2 regions of the Streptomyces sp. NPDC051020 genome follow, and region 1 is predicted to be linked to the other one. Evidence: riboswitches for the same ligand, from Rfam matches in the RefSeq annotation. Region 1 holds a riboswitch; the other holds the start of a gene.

The links. Region 1 has a riboswitch for cyclic di-AMP ahead of AB0N06_RS07335 (M23 family metallopeptidase). Riboswitches for the same ligand answer to the same signal wherever they lie in the genome.
Region 2: it holds a riboswitch for cyclic di-AMP, as region 1 does, so the genes downstream of both, AB0N06_RS16360 (transglycosylase family protein) here and AB0N06_RS07335 (M23 family metallopeptidase) in region 1, are expected to answer to the same signal.

What each region holds. Positions count from the first base shown of each region.
Region 1 covers NZ_JBFBCG010000009.1:6,557-12,060, reverse strand. The annotation lists gene AB0N06_RS07340 (GntR family transcriptional regulator) at 1-654, opposite strand, end outside; gene AB0N06_RS07335 (M23 family metallopeptidase) at 868-1,674, opposite strand; cyclic di-AMP (ydaO/yuaA leader) riboswitch at 1,687-1,854, opposite strand; gene AB0N06_RS07330 (pitrilysin family protein) at 2,063-3,445, opposite strand; gene AB0N06_RS07325 (pitrilysin family protein) at 3,472-4,848, opposite strand; gene AB0N06_RS07320 (DNA topoisomerase IV subunit A) at 5,227-5,504, shown strand, end outside.
Region 2 covers NZ_JBFBCG010000026.1:7,715-13,218, reverse strand. The annotation lists gene eno (phosphopyruvate hydratase) at 1-1,009, opposite strand, end outside; gene AB0N06_RS16360 (transglycosylase family protein) at 1,312-2,028, opposite strand; cyclic di-AMP (ydaO/yuaA leader) riboswitch at 2,032-2,245, opposite strand; gene AB0N06_RS16355 (transglycosylase family protein) at 2,504-3,415, opposite strand; gene AB0N06_RS16350 (cytochrome P450) at 3,515-4,792, opposite strand; gene AB0N06_RS16345 (nucleoside triphosphate pyrophosphohydrolase) at 4,802-5,504, opposite strand, start outside.

The sequences.
Region 1 (5,504 bases):
GGCGCCGGCATCACGGCCCGGAGCACCGCCCGCGCGGCGCAGCCGGTGCGCGGCGGTGGCCCGCTCGGCGTGCTGGGCGGCCAGCGCCCTGGCCCGTTCCGCGTCGCCGCGCGCCACGGCGTCCACGATGGCCCCGTGCTCGCCCCAGCAATCGGCCGGGCAGGCCGGCTGCTCGACCGAGTACATCCAGGCAATCTTGCGGCGTAGCTGGGTGAGCAGCGCGATGAGCCCGGGGCTGCCGGACGCCTGGGCGAGCGTCTCGTGGAACCAGTCGCCCAGGGAGCGCAGATCCTCCCCCGCACCCCGCCTCGCTCTGTCCTGACCCAGCCTGACCAGGCCGCGCAGCACCTTGATGTGCGCCTCGGTGCGGCGTTGCGCGGCACGGGCCGCACCCAGCGGCTCCAGCAGCATCCGTACCTCCAGAAGGTCGGCGGCCTCCTGTTCGGTGGGCTCGGCGACACAGGCACCGGCATGTCGGCGGGTGACCACGAAGCCCTCGGACTCCAGGGTGCGCAGCGCTTCCCGCACGGGGACACGGGAGACCCCGTAACGACGCGCGAGCAGCTCCTCGGTGAGTCTGCCGCCGCGTTCGAAGACACCGGAGACGATGTCGTCACGGATTGCCGTGCATACCGATTGCGCCGGAATACGCATGTCCGAACCTCCGCCTTAATCCCCCGCGAAACGCGGCCGATCGACGCATGTGCCGTGACTCTATTGCAAGGCGACTGCATTTCCGAAGCCGGTCCGAAAACCATGAATATCTTCTGGCCCGGGGACGGTTCCGCGGGGCGGTTCGGCAGGAACGGACACGCCGAAGGCCCCGGGGGAAGCCGGGGCCTTCGGCGCATGGGGACGGGACGTCGGTCAGACGTTCACGCCATGGGCGCGCAGGTACGCCACGGGGTCCATGTCGGAGCCGTACGAAGGCGTGGTGCGGGCCTCGAAGTGGAGGTGCGGTCCGGTGGAATTGCCGGTCGAGCCGGAGAGGCCGATCTGCTGGCCCGCGCCGACGCTCTGGCCGACGGAGACGCCGATCGACGAGAGGTGGCCGTACTGGGTGTACGTGCCGTCCGTCATCCGCAGCACGATGTTGTTGCCGTATGCGCCGCCCCAGCCCGCCTCGACGACCGTGCCGGCGCCGACGGCGACGACGGAGCTGCCGGAGGCGGCGTGGAAGTCGATGCCCGAGTGGCGACCGGAGGACCAGAGGGATCCGCTCGACTTGTAGCCGGTGGTGACGTACGAACCGGCGACCGGGAGCTGGTAGGAGCCCAGGCGGGTGCGCTCGGCGGAACGGGCGGCGCGGGCCTTCGCGTCACGGGCCGCCTTGGCGCGGGCCTCGGCCTTGGCCTTCGCCGCCGCCTCGGCCTTGGCCTTCGCCGCCGCCTCGGCCTTGGCGGCCTCAGCAGCCTTCGCGGCGACGTCGGCCTGGCGTTTCTGCACCTCGGCCTGGGTGGCCACCTGGTCGGCGAGGGCATCCTCGATGGCGACGATCTGGGTCAGACCGGTTTCATTGCCGGAGGGGGCCTCGGCATCCGCGGCGAGGGCCGGAGAGGCCAGTCCGCCGATGACGCCGGTGGTCGCCAGTGTCGCGACTCCGGCGACGCGTGCGCTCCTGCGCTTCAGGCGGCTCGGGGCACGGTGCTTCCCGGTGGGGCGAGTGAACGCCATGAAGTAGCTGGTCCTTTCCTTCCTTCTCGCCTACCGGGTTAGCTGACGGGTTCGGAGCAGGAAGGTCTCCTACGGATCCCCGGCCTCACAGGAGGTCGCGGCATCCGATTCACCCCAGGGACTGCATGGGTCCCCGGCTCCCAAGGCTCGCGCCTGACGGGGACTCGGCGATCACTGCCCGGCGCCACGGATGCGGCATACGAGTGACGGACAGCGGAGCCGACGCTAGGCGGGGGCACTTTCATTCACCAAACGGACAGGGTGCTTTGTAGCGCATCCCACAGGGCAAGCAAGACGTTTTCGTCTCGAATCGGGCAAAAAGGAAGACCCTGGCGAGAAGCGACTCGCCAGGGTCTCTCTTCGCCCCTTTTTGTGGGACTTTGGTGCATCAGCCGGTGACGACTGAAACCTCTCCGATGCCCAACGCCCTGACCGGCTCCTCGATCTGCGCGGCGTCGCCGACGAGAATCGTGACCAGCCGGTCCACGGGGAAGGCGTTGACCACGGCTGCGGTCGCCTCGACCGTGCCGGTCTCGGCCAGGCGGGCGTACAACTGCGCCTGGTAGTCGTCCGGGAGGTGCTGCTCGACCTGGTCGGCGAGCGTGCCGGCGACGGAGGCAGCCGTCTCGAACTTCAGCGGGGCGACACCCACGAGGTTCTGCACGGCGGTCTCGCGCTCGGCGTCGGTCAGCCCCTCGGCCACCAGGGTCCGCAGGACCTTCCACAGGTCGTCGAGCGCCGGTCCGGTGGACTCCGTGTCCACCGAGCCGCTGATCGCCAGCATCGCCGCGCCGGTCACCCCGGAGGCGGAGTCCGGGGCCGTTGAGCGCAGGACCTGCCCGAAGGCCCGCACGCCGTAGGTGTAGCCCTTCTCCTCGCGCAGCACCCGGTCCAGCCGGGAGGTGAGTGTGCCGCCCAGGCAGTAGGTGCCGAGGACCTGAGCCGGCCACACGCTGTCGTGCCGGTCGGCGCCGATGCGGCCGATCAACAGCTGCGTCTGCACAGCGCCCGGACGGTCGACGATCACCACGCGGCCGGTGTCGTCGGCGGTGATCGGCGGGACCGGACGGGGCTCCACAGTGTTCCCGGTCCAGTCGCCGATGGTGTCGGCGAGCAGGGCGTCCAGGTCGATACCGGTGAGGTCGCCGACGACGACGACGGTCGCGGTGGACGGCCGGACATGGGCCTCGTAGAAGGCGCGCACGGCCGCGGAGTCGATCCGCTCCACCGTCTCCTCGGTGCCCTGGCGCGGGCGTGACATCCGCGACGTGGCCGGGAAGAGCTCCTTGGAGAGTTGCTTGGCGGCACGCCGGGCCGGATTGGCCTGCTCGTGCGGAATCTCGTCGAGCCGGTTGTTCACCAGTCGCTCGATCTCGCTGTCGGCGAACGCGGGCGCCCGCAGCGCCTCGGCGACCAGCCCGAGCGCCTTGGCCAGCCGGGAGGCCGGAACCTCCAGGGAGACCCGCATGCCGGGATGGTCGGCGTGCGCGTCGAGGGTGGCGCCGCAACGCTCCAGCTCAGCGGCGAACTCCTCGGCGGAGTGCTTGTCGGTGCCCTCGGAAAGGGCCCGCGCCATGATCGTGGCCACGCCGTCGAGCCCCTCGGGCTCGGCGTCCAGGGGGGCGTCGAGGAAGATCTCGACCGCGACGACCTGCTGGCCGGGACGGTGGCAGCGCAGCACCGTCAGCCCATTGGGCAGGGCGCCGCGCTCGGGTGCGGGAAAGGCCCAGGGCCTGGCCGTGCCGGGGGTCGGCTGCGGGTGGTACTCCATCGATACTCCAGTCGCGGCAGCGTCGGTCACTTGTCCGCCCCTTCGTGCGCGTCGGTGTCGGTGTCCGTCTCATCGGCTTCCGCGTCGGCGGATTCGGCCGGCTCGACCGGCTCGTAGACGAGCACCGCCCGGTTGTCGGGGCGCAGCTGGGCCCTGGCCGCCGCCTGGACCTCGTCCGCGGTGACGTCGAGGACCCGCTGGACGGCGGTCAGGGCGAGCTGCGGGTCGCCGAACAGCACGGCGAACCGGCAGAGTTCATCGGCGCGGCCCGCGACCGTACCGAGTCGGTCCAGCCACTCGCGCTCCAACTGTGCCTGAGCGCGCTCCATTTCCTCGGGCGTGGGGCCCTCGGCGGCGAATCGGGCCAGCTCCTCGTCGACCGCGGCCTCGATCTGCGCCACCTCGACACCGCCGGACGTCTTCACGTCCAGCCAGCCGAGCGAGGGCGCGCCGGCCAGCCGCAGCAGCCCGAAACCTGCCGCAACGGCCGTGCGGTCGCGGCGGACCAGGCGGTTGTGCAGCCGGGAGGACTCGCCTCCGCCGAGCACGGTCAGCGCGAGGTCCGCCGCGTCGCACTCCCTGGTGCCGTCGTGCGGCAGCCGGTAGGCAGCCATCAGCGCCCGTGCCGGGACCTCCTCGTGGACCTCTTCGCGCAGCTGCTCGCCGATGATCTCGGGGAGCGTGCCGTCGCGCGGCGGCTGCTTGCCGTCGTGGGACGGAATGGAGCCGAAGTACTTCTCGATCCAGGCGAGCGTCTGCTCGGGGTCGATGTCGCCGACGACCGACAGCACCGCGTTGTTGGGCGCGTAGTACGTACGGAAGAAGGTCCGCGCGTCTTCGAGCGTCGCCGCGTCCAGGTCGGCCATCGAGCCGATCGGGGTGTGGTGGTACGGGTGGCCCTCGGGGTAGGCGAGGGCGGTCAGCCTCTCGAACGCCGTGCCGTACGGAACGTTGTCGTACCGTTGGCGGCGCTCGTTCTTGACGACGTCCCGCTGATTCTCCATGGACTCGTCGTCGAGCGCGGCGAGCAGCGAGCCCATCCGGTCGGCTTCGAGCCACAGGGCCAGTTCCAGCTGATGCGTGGGCATCGTCTCGAAGTAGTTGGTGCGTTCGAAGCTGGTCGTCCCGTTGAGGGAGCCCCCGGCGCCCTGCACCAGCTCGAAGTGTCCGTTCCCCTTGACCTGTCCGGAGCCCTGGAACATCAGGTGCTCGAAGAGGTGAGCCAGACCCGTGCGCCCCTTGACCTCGTGGCGCGACCCGACGTCGTACCAGAGGCACACCGCGGCGACCGGGGTCAGATGGTCCTCGGAGAGCACCACGCGCAGGCCGTTGGCCAGACGGTGCTCGGTCGCTGTCAAGCCGCCGGAGCCGGCCTGGGCTGTGGCCGTGTGACCCATGGGCATGTACGTCCCTTCGATCGCGATACTGGATTTCCTGCGAGACCTGCCACTGTAAGCAAGCGCACCGACACCTGGCGAAGTTCCCGTGCCGGGGAAGTTCGCGTGAAAGAGCGCTTGGTCCTGTCCGGCCGGTCTTCGTGGATCAGCCTGCGGCGTATGGTGCGGTGCATCGCAAGGCGGAGGATCGTCCTCGTACTGGACGTACTGGGACGACTCCGACAACGCGGCGAGGTGCCGTGCCAGACGTCGCGGACCCACGAAGGCCGGCCGGACAGGGCCTAGGGACGGGTCGAGGTCGGCGTTGTCAGTGCGGCGGTCCACAATGGTCGGCGTCAGAACCAGAGGTTGCCCGAACAGATCTGTGAAGGAGTCGCAGCAGCGATGGCCCGCCGCAGTACGAAGACCCCGCCGCCGGACGACTTCGAGGAGAAGATCCTCGACATCGACGTCGTCGACGAAATGCAGGGCTCCTTCCTCGAGTACGCGTACTCGGTGATCTACTCACGGGCCCTGCCGGACGCCCGCGACGGCATGAAGCCGGTGCACCGCCGCATCGTGTACCAGATGAACGAGATGGGGCTGCGCCCCGACCGCGGCTATGTGAAGTGTGCCCGCGTCGTCGGCGAAGTCATGGGCAAGCTGCATCCGCACGGCGACGC
Region 2 (5,504 bases), on a different contig from region 1:
TGACCTTGACGAGCAGGGCGTTGGCGGAGCCCTCCTCGATGCCGCGGGCCAGGCGCTCCGGGTTGGTGACGAACAGGTCGTCGCCGACGATCTGCACCTTGGCGCCGAGCTTCTGGGTGATGACGTTCCAGCCGGCCCAGTCGTCCTCGTACAGCGGGTCCTCGATGGAGACCAGCGGGTACGCGGAGACGAGTTCCTCGTAGTACTCGGTCATCTCGGCGGCCGAGCGGGACTTGCCCTCGAACTCGTACGTGCCGTCCTTGTAGAACTCCGAGGCGGCGACGTCGAGCGCGAGCGCGATGTCCTTGCCCGGGACGTAACCGGCCTCCTTGATGGCCTCGATGATGAGGTCCAGGGCGGCGCGGTTCGACTCCAGGTTCGGCGCGAAGCCGCCCTCGTCACCGAGACCGGTCGACAGGCCCTTGGTCTTCAGGACCTTCTTCAGCGTGTGGTAGACCTCGGCGCCCCAGCGCAGCGCCTCGGAGAAGGACTCCGCGCCGATCGGCGCGATCATGAACTCCTGGATGTCCACGTTGGAGTCGGCGTGCGACCCACCGTTGAGGATGTTCATCATCGGGACGGGCAGCAGGTGCGCGTTCGGGCCACCGAGGTAGCGGAACAGCGGCAGGTCCGCGGCCTCGGACGCGGCGTGCGCGACGGCCAGCGAGACGCCGAGGATGGCGTTGGCGCCGAGCGAGCCCTTGTTCTCGGTGGCGTCCAGGTCGAACATGGCCTGGTCGATCAGCCGCTGCTCGGTGGCGTCGTAACCGACGAGCTCCGGGCCGATCTGCTCGATCACGGCGAGGACGGCCTTCTCGACGCCCTTGCCCTGGTAGCGGTTGGGGTCACCGTCGCGAAGCTCAATGGCCTCGAACGCACCGGTGGAGGCGCCGGACGGCACGGCAGCACGGCCCGTGCTGCCGTCGTCGAGGCCAACCTCGACCTCGACCGTGGGGTTTCCGCGGGAGTCGAGGATTTCCCGGGCTACGACGACGTCGATGGACGGCACGAGGCATCTCCTTCTGGGATATGACGCTGGTTGTGCAGGGTCGCTTTGGCCTTGCGACAAGAGCCTAACCGGCTGGGCCGCCTCGGTCCGCCGACCGCCCGCCCCCTGGGACGGAAAAGGACCCAAGGGCACTCATAGCAGGGCAACGGTGCAGATTTCTACTGACCGGTATCGACAACAGTTGAACTCTGAGTACGAAAAACCCCGACCCGGCACGTACGGGGGAATCCGCGCCGGGTCGGGGTGCTCGGGGAGGAGAGAGCCCGTATCTACGGGGAGCCCGTGTCCACGGAGCGCCCGTCCTACTTCGTCAGGTGGAGCTGCTGACCCGGGTAGATCAGGTCGGCGTCCTCGACGATGTCCTTGTTCAGCTTGAAGAGCTGCTGCCAGCCGCCCTTCACCTTGTGCTGCGCGGCGATCTTGCTGAGCGAGTCGCCGGACTTCACCTTGTACTCGCCGTCACCCTTGGCGACCTTCTCGCCGGTCGGCGTGGTGACGGTCTTCTTGGGGGCGGTGCCACGGTCCGCGCGGGAGGCAGCGGGGGCCTCGGTGCGCTCGGCCGGCTTCGGCGCGGCCTGCTTCGACTCCTGCGCCGGGGCGCTCTGCTGCGTGGTGGAGCCGGTGTCGACACCCGGGTCGACACCGTCGTTGGTGAGGCCACCGGCGTGGGCACAGCCCCAGGCACCCGGGCCCTGCATGGCGAGGAGCTTCTCGGCGGTGGCGATCTGCTGAGCCTTGGTGGCGAGGTCGGCGCGCGGGGCGTACTGCGTACCACCGGCGGCGGCCCAGCTGGACTGCGAGAACTGCAGGCCGCCGTAGTAGCCGTTGCCGGTGTTGATGGACCAGTTGCCACCGGACTCGCACTGGGCGACGGCGTCCCACGTGGCGACGGAGGCGGCGGAGGCACCCGTCGCACCCATCAGGGGAGCGGCGATGGCGACACCGGTCACACCGGCGAACGTGGCGACGCGGACGGCCTTGGACGGGCGGCGGTGCTTGCCCTTGCTGTTCAGCAGCATGGAACTTCTCCTCACCGACGCCTACGAGGTGAGCTGTCGGGTTCGGGCCAAGTGAGTTGCCCGGTCGCACGTCCTAGCACGCGACTTCACCCCGAGCCGGTCCTGACGGTCTTTCGACCATCGGGCCCGGCGGCTTACCTGGGTCCCCCGCTCCTGCCTACGGCGCCTTACGCGTCTGTTCCCTTCGACCGACGGCAGGATTCGGCGTGACGGTCGACGGGGCCCGCGGTGCGAGCGGTTCCGACCGTAAACGTATGCAACCTCGACATTCAAAGATGGGCATAACGGACAATCAGTCCTTACCTGCATCCGACTGCGCAGCGTTTTCGCAGGTGAGGGGTCATGCGGACGGACCCGGCGGACGCGACACGCCAGTTGACGCAAAGAGACCCATGTCTCACTTACGCATAAGCGGACATAGGTCCCTGAACTACCCCGATTTTTGGGGTGCTTTTAGCTGCTTATCGGACTGCCCTCACTTCGACTTCACGTCGAGATCGAGGCTCTGGCCAGGCAGGATGAGGTCCGGGTCGCCGCCGACCGCACCCTTGTTCGCCTCATAGAGAGCGGGCCATCCACCGCGAACCTTCTGCGCGTCAGCAATCACCGAAAGGTTGTCGCCCGGCCGGACGGTGTAATCGCGGTCGGCCGCCGTCGCGCGCGTGTCGCGCCTCTCACTGTTACCGCGGGAAGCATGCCGGCCCGAGTCCCGGCCGCCGCCCCTGCCCGCGCCCTCGCTCACCTCGGGCGCCGGTGCGCCGCGGTGCTTACCACCCGCCTCACTGTCGGACGAGCCAGACTTCTGGGGCGAGTCGGATGAATCAGACTTCTTGGAGGGTGACGTGGATGACGGCCCTGCCGACGGCTTGTGCGACGCCTTGCCCGAAGACGCGGCGGATCCCTTGGCCGACCCCTTGGCGGACCCCTTGTCGGACGGCGCCTCGGACGCCTTCCCGCGCTCCGCCGGTTCGGCCGACGACACGATTCCCGGGTCGACCCCCGGCGACCCCCCGTCCTCCGTGAGCCCGGAGATGGCCGCACAGCTGGGCCACGCCTTCGGCCCCCGGTCCTCCAGGACCTTCTCGGCGACCGCTATCTGCTGCGAGCGGCTGGCGAGGTCGGCGCGCGCGGCGTACGCCTCACCGCCGTACGACTTCCAGTCGTCCTGCGAGAACTGAAGACCGCCATAGGAGCCGTTGCCGAGGTCGGCGCTCCACATGCCGCCGCTCTCGCACTCCGCGACCCGGTCCCAGGTCGTGGCGTCGGCGGCGTGCGCACCGGCCGCGCCGAGCAGGGGAATAGCGATGGCCGAACCGGTCACGCCTGCGGCGACGACGATCGCGGGTGCCTGGCGAGGGCGACGGTGCCTGCCGTTCGCGGAGCCCATGGGATTGCCTTCCGTGTGACTGACAAGGTGAGTCGAACGGTGAACGTAGCGGCACTCGAACACTTGTCACAAGTCGATGCAGCGCAGATCACGTGAAAGTCACAGCGTTGACAGAGTGTCACCTCGATCGGAACGCCGACCGGGACCGAACTCCACCGGAAGCGTGCGCAGTCCACGCATGATGAGTCCGCCACGCCACCGCACATCGGTAGGTTCCACCGCAAGCCGCAGATCCGGGAGGCGCCTCAACAGTGTGGCCAGGGCAGCCTGTCCCTCCAGTCGGGCAAGCGGTGCTCCCAGGCAGTAATGGATGCCGTGCCCGTATCCGAGGTGCTGATTGTCACGCCGCGCGAGGTCAAGGGTGTCCGGGTCCGCAAACCGCTCCGGGTCCCGGTCGGCGGCGGCGAGCACCACCAGTACGGGGTCACCCGCCGCGATCCGCTGCCCGCCGAGGGTCAGCGGCTCGGTGGCGAACCGCCAGGTCGCCAGCTCCACCGGACCGTCGTACCGCAGCAGTTCCTCGATACCGGTCTCCAGCAGCCCGGTCTCCCCCGCGTCGAGCGAGCGCTGCAGCCGCTCCCGCTGCTCCGGATTGCGCAGCAGGGCGTACACCCCGTTGCCGATGAGGTTGACCGTCGTCTCGAATCCCGCGAAGAGGAGGATGAAGGCCATGGCGGCGGCCTCGTTCTCGGTGAGGTGCTCGCCGTGGTCACTGGCCCGGATCAGCCCCGAGATCAGGTCCTCCCCCGGGTTCTCCCGCTTCCGGTGGATGAGCTCCGCGAGATAGCCGCGCATCTTCTTCACCGACCGGGCCACCCCGCCACGCGGACCGCCGCCGTGGCGGATCATCATCCCCGCCCAGTCCCGGAAGTCGTCCTGGTCCTCACGCGGGACGCCGAGCAGGTCGCAGATCGCATAGATGGGGAGCGGGAACGCGAAGTCGTGGATGAGGTCCGCGGATCCCTCCTCGATGAAGTTGTCGATGAGGTGGTCCGTCAGCTCCTGCACCCGCGGGGCGAACTCGGCGACCCGGCGCGGCGTGAACGCCTTCGAGACCAGCCGGCGCAGCCTGGTGTGGTCGGGCGGGTCGATGTTCAGCAGATGCGTCATCAGCTCGGCCTTGCGCTCGCCCGGGATGCCGGTCTTCCCCTTGGCGTGCGCCGGTTCGTCGTGGTGCGCGGGGTTCTTGGAGAGCCGGGCGTCGGCGAGGGCCTGCCGGGCGTCCTCGTACCGCGTCACGAGCCATGCCTCGACCCCGCTGGGCAGCGCGGTGCGGTGCACGGGGCTGTGCTCGCGCAGCCAGGCGTAGGCCGGGTACGGGTCGGTGGCGAACTCCCAGGTGAAGAGTTCGGGGGCGTCGGCGGGGCTGTCGTTCACCCCCTGACGTTATCCGTTGGCTTCCGCGGCGAGGATCGCGTCCCGGTAGACGCGGCCCGCGGCGCGCAGGGCGGCCTCGGGGTCCGTGCCGTCCTGTTCCGCGCGTACGGCCAGGGCGAGGAGCTCGTAACCGATGCTGTCGCCCGTCGGGAGCGGCACATCGAGTCCGGCGGCACGGACCCGGCTCGCCAGCTTCGCGGCCAGCGCCAGTCCGGGCTGCCCGAGCGGGACGCCGTCCGTGACCGAGTCGCGCTGCTTCTCGATGGCCTTGGTACGCAGCCAGTGCGCGTGGACGTCCTCCGGGGTCTCGGCGGTCTCGTCACCGAAGACATGCGGATGGCGGTGGATCAGCTTCTCGACGAGGGTCGCGGCGACATCGTCGACGGAGAACGGCTCGTCCGTGTCCTCCTCCGCGATCCGGGCGTGGAAGACGACCTGGAGAAGGACGTCCCCGAGCTCCTCGCGCAGTTCGTCGCGGTCGCCGTCCTCGATCGCCTCGACGAGTTCGTACGCCTCCTCGATGGCGTACTTGGCAAGCCCCTCATGGGTCTTCTGCGAGGTCCACGGGCACTCGACCCTGATCCGGTCCATGACCTGGACGAGGTCGAGAAGGCGGGCGCCGGGCAGATCGTATGAACCGGGCAGCAGCTCCAGGTTCGGCATCTGCACCCGGCCCGACCCGGCCAGCCGGGCCAGCCCGTCCGTCAGCGGC